Regions from separate parts of the Flavobacterium sp. FlaQc-52 genome, predicted to be linked through region 1. Evidence: riboswitches for the same ligand, from Rfam matches in the RefSeq annotation. Region 1 holds a riboswitch; the other holds the start of a gene.
What was found. Region 1 has a riboswitch for cobalamin ahead of ACHRV5_RS15120 (TonB-dependent receptor plug domain-containing protein). Riboswitches for the same ligand answer to the same signal wherever they lie in the genome.
Positions count from the first base shown of each region.

Region 2: another riboswitch for cobalamin. It lies ahead of ACHRV5_RS12910 (PKD-like domain-containing protein); the one in region 1 lies ahead of ACHRV5_RS15120 (TonB-dependent receptor plug domain-containing protein).

Region 1 covers NZ_JBIPCV010000008.1:201,301-205,854, reverse strand. The annotation lists gene ACHRV5_RS15130 (adenosylcobinamide-GDP ribazoletransferase) at 1-447, shown strand, start outside; gene cobC (alpha-ribazole phosphatase) at 432-974, shown strand; cobalamin riboswitch at 1,038-1,246, shown strand; gene ACHRV5_RS15120 (TonB-dependent receptor plug domain-containing protein) at 1,273-3,126, shown strand; gene ACHRV5_RS15115 (YncE family protein) at 3,132-4,199, shown strand; gene ACHRV5_RS15110 (S41 family peptidase) at 4,432-4,554, opposite strand, start outside.
Region 2 covers NZ_JBIPCV010000006.1:171,033-175,586, forward strand. The annotation lists gene ACHRV5_RS12910 (PKD-like domain-containing protein) at 161-1,294, opposite strand; cobalamin riboswitch at 1,414-1,649, opposite strand; gene ACHRV5_RS12915 (hypothetical protein) at 1,971-2,693, shown strand; gene ACHRV5_RS12920 (thioesterase family protein) at 3,772-4,257, opposite strand; gene ACHRV5_RS12925 (TetR/AcrR family transcriptional regulator) at 4,308-4,554, opposite strand, start outside.

The sequences.
Region 1 (4,554 bases):
TTGGTTTTGCTTTTTTTATTAAAGTTCAAACTTCTTTCAGAATCTATAGTACTTTTTCAAATTCAGGATTCAATAGCACTTTTTCAAATTTTCTTATTGTTTATTTCAGCTCATGCTTTGAGTCGTTTGGCAGCGATTAGTATCATTTTCACTCATGAGTATTCACGTGATGATGCTTCAAGTAAAAGCAAACCCATTGCTAAAAGCAATACCTGGAAAGAAATTTTGGGTTCCTTTTTCTTTGGATTACTTCCTTTAATTGTGCTGTCCTATTTTAAATACCAGATTCTTTTGGTTCTAATTCCTGTTTTTTTGACCCGTTATTTTTTAGCGCGTTACTTTCAGAAATGGATTGACGGTTATACGGGTGACTGCTTGGGAGCTACGCAACAGGTGTGCGAAGTTGTATATTATTTAGCGCTTCTTTTTTTATGGAAATTTATTTAGTACGTCATACCGAAACGGTTTGCGAAAAAGGCATTTGCTACGGACAGTCTGATGTTGCTCTAGCAGAACCTTTTGAACTTATTTTTAAAAATATCCTTTCGCAATTGCCACAAGAAGCGATTCTCTTCTCAAGCCCTTTACAACGCTGTGTAATTTTAGCAAAACACATTCAAAACGAAATCAAAACCATTTCTTATCAGGAAGACAAAAGACTAATGGAAATGAATTTTGGCGATTGGGAAATGAAAGGCTGGAATGACATTCTACCCGAACAACTTAATCCGTGGATGGAAGATTTTGTGAATGTTCACGCTACAAATGGAGAATCTTTTATTGAATTACATGACAGAACCGGCGCTTTTTTATCAGAGCAAATTTCAAAAAAAGCAGAACAACCGATAATTGTTGTTACCCATGCAGGAGTCATCAGAAGCCTGCTTTGCCACCATACTTCACTCCCGCTGAAAGATGCTTTTCAGAATAAAGTCGATTTTGGACAAGTCGTCAAAATAAACCTACAGCTGTAAATTTGTTTTAGGAATTCACATAAAAAACAAACCAAATTTGAAAATTCAATAATTTTAACTTTATCTTTGCAAAAAATTTAAGGTTGTGTTACTGATTTATTTAGCACATTAAAAAGGGAATCAAGTAAAAACTTGAGCTGTACCCGCAACTGTAAGCTTAGTTCAGAAATGAATGCTTGTTGTTAACTACAAAACCACTGCTCGCTTTGGCGAATGGGAAGGTAAACAACAAGACGCGAGCCAGGAGACCTGCCTTTGTAACTAATATCGAACTCTCGGGAACAAGAGTGTAGAAATTATGACTTTAAAAAAACGATTGTCTTTTTGTTTGCTCTTATTGTGTCAGATCCTTTTGGCACAGAACGATTCTATAACAAAATTGAAAGAAGTGGTTGTTTCGGACACCAATCTTAAAAAATACTCGGGTACACAGTCTGTTCAAACCTTGAATGATTCGATTATCAATAAAAACGAGGCTTTGCTAACTGATTTATTAAATTATAATTCAACAATTTATTTTAAAGAGTACGGTCGCGGAATGCTTTCTACTGTTTCATTTAGAGGAACCAGCGCTTCGCAGACTGCCGTAATTTGGAATGGTATTAATATCAACTCTCAAATGAATGGAAGTACTGATTTTAATACAATCTCAGGTTCTGATTATAACTCTGTCACCGTAAAAGCAGGTGGAGGAAGTGTCATTTACGGAAGTGGGGCAATTGGAGGAACAGTACATTTAAACAACGATTTAGGTTTTTATGATCGTTTTGAAAACACCTTAAGATTAAATTACGGGAGTTTTAACACCATTGGAGTTAACTACAAAACAAATATTTCAAACAAAAAATGGAGCGCTCAAATTGGTTTTTCTAAAAATAGTTCGACCAATGATTACAAATATCTGGATCGATATACCTGGAGAGGAGAACAACGTTGGAATCAAAATGGAGAATACGATGTTTTTACAATGAGTGCCAATTTGGGATATAAGTTTGACGCTAAAAATAGTTTAAAATTATATAGCCAAACTTCTAATACAGATCGAAATACTTCTTTGATTACAGAAACGGATACTAAAAGCAAGTATATAAATGGTTTCAATAGAAATTTATTGGAATACGATGGCGATTTTGGGAAATTGAAAACAAATTTCAAAACCGCCTATATCTTTGAAAATTACCAATATTACGAAGATAATACAAAGGACTATTTTAGTTATGGTAAAACCGAAAGCTTGACAACAAAACTAGATTTAGCAGGCATACTATCTAAATCTATACAAATAAATGCTATCGTAGATTACAATCGAACGAAGGGATACGGAACTAGTTTCGGAGATCATATTCGTGAAATCTTTTCAACATCATTACTCTTGAAGCAGGATATCTCTGCCGTTTGGAGAAATGAATTTGGTATTCGAAAAGAATTTACAGACAACTATAAATCACCCCTTTTATTCTCTTTGGGTTCATTCTATCAGTTTAGTAAATTATACCAGCTAAAATTAAATTTGTCCCGAAATTTCAGAATTCCAACTTATAACGATTTATATTGGGACCAAGGCGGTAATCCAGACTTAAAACCGGAGAGTTCTTATCAGGCAGAAATTGGTAATATTTTCACTTTCAAAAACATTACACTTAGTCAGACCTTTTATTATATCAAAATAAAAGATTTACTGCAGTGGGTTCCTGGGCAAAATGGTATTTGGTCTCCACAAAACACAGCCAAAGTAGATAGTTATGGAGCAGAAACTCTGTTAAACTGGAAGAGCCATTTTGGCAAAAACTACTTTAGTGCAAACGCTACTTATGCCTATACAGCATCAAAAGATGGCGAAACCAAAAACCAACTTTTCTTTGTTCCATACAACAAAGTCACCGGATCTGTTTCTTACTCAAGAAATAAAATAACTGCTTATTATCAATTCTTGCATAATGGTTTTGTATACACAAGAGCGGATAACAATCCAGACGAAATAATAAACGATTATAGTGTTTCAAATTTTGGGATCGATTATGATTTCAAAATTTTACAAACGTTCAAACTTGGCTTTCAGATTTTAAATATTTTCAATAAAAATTATGAAAGTTATGAAGACAGACCTATGCCGGGTCGCAATTTTAATATGTATCTAACCTTAAAATTCTAAATATTATGAAATTTAGCAAACTGCTTTTAATAACACTCAGCATCTCTTTATTTGTTTCCTGTTCAAGTGATGATGACAAAAACAATGATACTAATGTTGAAATAGAGAGTCCGTATAAAAATGGCTTTTTCATTCTAAATGAAGGAAGTTTAGGACAAGGTTCTGTTTCGTTTTTAAGTAAAGACTTAAGCACCTTTACAAAAGATGCCTACACTTCAGCAAACCCAAAGGACTTGATAGGGAAATATGTACAAAATATTTTCTTTGATGGTGATAAAGCTTATATCATCTCTGGTGGATCTAATGTAATTAATGTCGTAAACAGATATACTTTTAAATTAATTGCTAAAATCGACTCAGGACTAGCTAAACCAAGATATGGTGTAGTAAAAGACGGAAAAGCATATGTTACCAATGCCAACACTTATTACAATTTTGAAAAACCATTAGAAAATCCAAATGGAAATATAGATGATTATATTGCTGTAATTAATTTGACCACTAATACTGTTGAGTCTAAAATTGAATTGAAAGCAACTGGTAACAGAATTGTATTAAAGGAAGGAAAACTATACATTACTGAACCTTATAATAACAATAACCTTTTGATCGTTGACATAGCTACTAAAACACTGGAGACTATAGCTATTGGTTCAAGTGCAGACACGATGGAAGAAGAAAATGGAATTTTATACATTCTGAGAGGCCCTTACGGAGCCAGAAGTGAAATTGTAAAAGTGAAATTATCTGACAAAACAACTACCAAAATTGCATTTCCGGAAAGTTTAGATGGAGCAGGATTTTTAGACATTTATGAAAGCAAAATTTATTATACAGCCGGGAGCTCCGTTTATGCAATAAATACTACAGCAACAACGCCCTCAACAACGGCAATTTTGACTTCTACTATTGGCTATCTATATGGTTTTGCAGTTAATAATAATTTCATCTATCTAGCTGATAGTGGAGACTATAAACAAGACAGTAAAGCTTACATTTACAATCTAGGCGGAACACTTCAAAAAGAATTAACGGTTGGTGTAGCACCAAACGGTTTTTACTTTAATAACTAAGAAAAACGTCTGATAAAATAATTCTGTAATTATTTTTCAACGTAATCAATTCATCCTTTATTATTATTTTATTTTTTTGGAACAAAGAGGTTGTCTAATTAAAAATTAGGCAGCCTCTTTTTATTTGGAGCTATTTACCGTAAGAACAAAAAAACACCCATAAAACTAATTTTATGGGTGTTTAATTAAACTATTTTTATCTAATAATGTATCTCTTACAATACGATCATCATTAATTTAATGTTCTCAAAAGCCCTTCTGGAGCTTTCTCAACATACATCTGATTTCCAATACCATTCATTGCTTTGGAATCGATGAAAGATCGAAGTGCCTTCCCTCTGTCCTGTTGCACTTT
Region 2 (4,554 bases), on a different contig from region 1:
AAATCTGTTCAATCTGCTAAATCTGCGTGAAAAAGAAAAACTCAGCGCTCTTTGCGGTTAAAAAACAGCAGACAAATGATCTATAAAATAACCACAAAGAGCGCTAGGTTTTATATAAAGTTCACGATGGTTTCTCGTATAAACCAATAGCTTGAAACTATTATAAATTCAAATCTTTAAAGCCCGAAACTTCGGTAGAAACTTCCCCTAGCCATCCACCTTCGGCACGGTTTGAATTGTAGACTTTGATGAAGTTAATTCCTTGTAGTTTTACAGGGTTTCCTTTTTTGTCTACGGCCCAACTGATATCGATTTGGGCTTTTTCATCGGTGTTGGACCAATTGTCGGCATAGCCCCAGTCGTAGGCGGGGTTTACCCAATACGTGCCTGTTCCGGATTTATCGTATATATTGGCTTTTAAGAAAGTTCCTTTTAGGGTAATGCTGGTGCCTTTCCAGGTTGGATAGAAAGGATTGCTATGATAAGCATTTTTAGAGATATAACCTGTTTGTCCTTGATTATCAGTCCAACGAATGTAATTGGGTTCCGATGGGTTTTCAGGTTCACTTTTGGGTTGGTAATACGTCAGTTCGTAATTTTTGATTGTTGTTGGTTTATTGTGCTCTGAGCCTGCAATTTCGTACCACTCGTCATCTGCTTTTCCGTTGTTGTTTACATCGCTGGAAACCATGATTATACCGGGTTCGCCCCAATTGCTGAACGCATTTCCAAGGACAATAAAATCGTTGCCTTCTTTATTGATAATTGTGTGGTCAAATCCCATTACGATATAACCTCCAAATCCGCCAAGACTTACCAAGCTTCCTGTTGTAAGTGCCGTTTCTGCTTTTTTTCGCATGGTTTCGTCAGTGTCTTTTACAGTTGCTTCGGGTAGCGCATTTGTAAATTGCCCGGGAGCAGGAAAGAATTCAAAGACATTTTTGACTCCGTTCAGATAGGTTTTTTCATTTACATTAACGGTGATTTTTTTAAAGATTTCACCGGAATTGTTTTTTACTCTAAAGTCAATTTTATAGGTTCCGGCTTGTGCAAACACGTACATTAGATCAAGTGTGGTCGCAATTATTTTTCCATTTAACAGCCAGGTATAAGTCACGTTATCCGGATTTTTAAGTTTAGGCTGGAGGTGAAACCATTGCATTTTTTCAATTGTAAAACCATTTGTTGGTTCATCAAATGTTACTTCCGGTAATACCACTTCGGAAGGTGTCTCATCTTTGGAACATCCGGTGAGGAATAGAGTTGTGGCTAATGCAATTAAAAATTTATTCATAAACGAAAAGAGTATTATTTTCTATTCTTGTTTTTGCTTTAAAAGCGAAAAAACGAAAACGAAAACCAAATTTGAATTTGATGTTTGTGTTCGGGCTTAAAGTTTTGCTCCACGAAAACTTTAAACTATTAAGCAGTGGCAGGTCTCCTGACTTGTTTCCATTTTGAGCAACCTTCCCACATTTCTAAAAATGCAGTGGCAAAAGATTAGATTTTGGAGATTTGAAAAATCAACAGCAATCTGTCAAAATGTTGTATGAAACTTACAGTAACGGGCTTGTTCAGGATTTGCACCTAATTCCCTTTTAATCAACTACACCGAAAAATGCAGTTGAACCATTGCGCGTACAAATGTAAATAAACTCTTTGGTGCTTTTAATGTTAATTTCAAAAAAAAATAAGTGTCTTTTTCGAGGTTCCTTTTTATAAGACAGCCCAAATAAATGGTAGAATAAATTTTTTAACGGCGGGTTATATAATACGAAATTTCTCATGATACTAAAACTATTTTTATATATTTGATATAGTAGAATGATTAAAAATAGATTGTTTTGAAGATGTATTGCTGAAAATGTTATAGTGTTAAGTCGTTGACTGATAATGTATAAATGTATTTTTTGTTAAATCAAGTAAAATTAAGCATTAGTATTAACCATTAATTAACCAATCATTGTATTATGAAAACAAAAATTATTTTAGTTGCTTTTTTAGTATCCCTTTTTATTTCTTGTCAAACAGATGAAATTGCTCAGGAGCCATCGGCTGTGGAGCAAAACAAAGAATTGAAATTTGCCGTTGATCCGGATGGCAAGATCTTACAAAATATTCCACCCGAAATTATCAGCTTAATGGTAAAGGAGTTTGAGTTATCGAATAAGAAAAGTGAAATCGAGATACTGAGAAATTCTTATGATTTTGAGACAGGGAATTTAACCAAAGAAGCAGCCGGAAGCGATGCTTATTTTAAAAAGTTGAATGAACTGGCCACTGAAAAGAAACTGACTGGCAAAGCAGCTGAAGCGACAAGTGGATATAGAGCACATGTAGCAGGTAAAGGTTGGTTGCCATGGACGCCATACGGACAAGTAATAGGAACAATTGGAGAAAGCAGACAATTGGAGGCTGTTGAATTTGGAGGTTACATTCCGAGTCCTATTTGTAAAATTGGAATTGCTCACGTAGAAGGACTTGGTTGGTACGATCAGGGATGTTCGAGAACATTAGGAACCGTTGGTTTAGGCAGAAGAATGGAGGCAATTCAGGTATATGCTGCAAGTTACTACAGAGCTTATGTGGCAGAATTAGGCTGGTTACCATGGGTAAGCAGTGGTCAGGTTGCCGGAACTGTTGGACAAAGCAGAAGAATGGAAGCTTTTCAGGTAACGAATTTTGGATACTAGACTACGGATATTAGTTCCCTAATTCAGGCAAGACTGCGAAATACTTTCTTTAGAATACACACAAAAACTCCTTAAGAAATTAAGGAGTTTTGTGTATATAAAATGATAATGAATCATTCTATTCGTACTTTAAGAATTTTAAAATATTGGTTCTTTCGGCTAAAGACAAGATACACCTCTCAATCCTTTTATGTTTTCGTCAAATAGGATCAACTAATTATTAACTAGCAGCTTGAATTAATTAGTAGGATCGCTCAACTTTACCGTTTTATAAATATCAAAAAGAATAAAAACTGCAGTAATAAGATTGGCAAATAAAAACAGGTCTAAAAAACCGCCATTTATAATTTCAAAGAGAGCAAGTATTAAAAACAGTGCAAATAAAAGCAGATTAAATATGCCGAAAAAGCAATAAAGAAAACTTAAACTTAATTTGTTCTTCTTGTCGTTTTTAAAATAAAAGAATCTTAATAGTATTAAAATCACTCCAATTGCCCCGGAAACCCAACAACTGTTTAAGTAAAAACCAAAAACCCCGAACCCATGAAACCAGCCAGGTGATTCAAAGAAATAAATGAAGAAAGCACAAATTGTCCAAATATTTGTTATGATCAGGGAGAAGGTTAGATTTTTAAAAAGGGTTTCTTTCATGTGTTGGTTTCTTTTGGTTATAAATAAAGTTTTGATGTAACACTGTGTAAACATTAATAGTGCCAGAATGTGAATAACAATAGTATTTAATTCTTGCTCTCAGTAAATTTTAATTCAGTTCTTGAAAGATTTTTTTGTAATTGTGTGAAATGTAAAAAGGGCAGAACCTTATAGAATGGTTCTGCCCTTTTTTTATTCTTTATAGTTGGATTGCGGAAAATTTAACGCAAAGCTCGCAAAGATTTTCTTTTGCACGCAGATTTGCTTAGCCAGTTCGCTATCGCTCGGGTAGCGGATTAGGCTGATCTTATTTATCTCTCAAAAAAATATTTGTGCAATCTGCTAAATCTGCGTGTAAAAAAACAAGTATAAAACTAAAAAGAATTCGTAATACTATAACTAAACTTTGCGTGCGGTTATCTCCGGTTTAAGCATAACTTTTCATTTTCTGAACGATCTCTAAATAACGATTTTCAAAAACAGTTTGCTCAACAGGAACCACAACCGATTGGAATAATTGCATCAAATTATCAGCGTGATTGGCTACTTTTGTTGTTTGAAGGTTGTAATGAATGAATTTTATCCAAAGCAATGCTTTTAGTTCTGTTTCATTCTCATTCCACATTTTCATTTCTACCAGTAAAACATTATCAGTATATTGAATCAGTTGAGACTCGATTACTACGGTTTCCATTGTAGAGGCCGGTCTCATATAACTGATCTGATTGGAAGCTACAACCCAGCTCAGCGCGGTTGTTTTCATCAATTTAAAAATATCAAGATTGTAGTGTTCTGCAATTTGATCTTCACGGGTATTAATGAAATATTCAAGGTATTTTGCATTGTTCAAATGATTGAAAGGATCGCAATCCTGAAATCTGATTTTTCTTTTTGTTTTTAATACTTTTTCCATTTTTAATTAAATTATCACATACCGATTGGTATATGTAGGGTTAAATTTTTTTACTTTTTTATGTTTTTAATTAGTATGTCATCAATGAAATCCATTGCATGCGTAATGTAGGAGTCGTCATTGTGTGTAAATGCCAAAAGAGAACTGCCTTCTATCATAGTTAAAATGAGTTGTGCATATTTGTTTACATCGGTATCCGGTTGAATTTCATCTTTGCTAATCCCTTCGTTGATGATATCGGTTAGTCCATTAATGAATTTTTGAGATAACTTCTCGGCAGCTTCGAACAATAGAGGA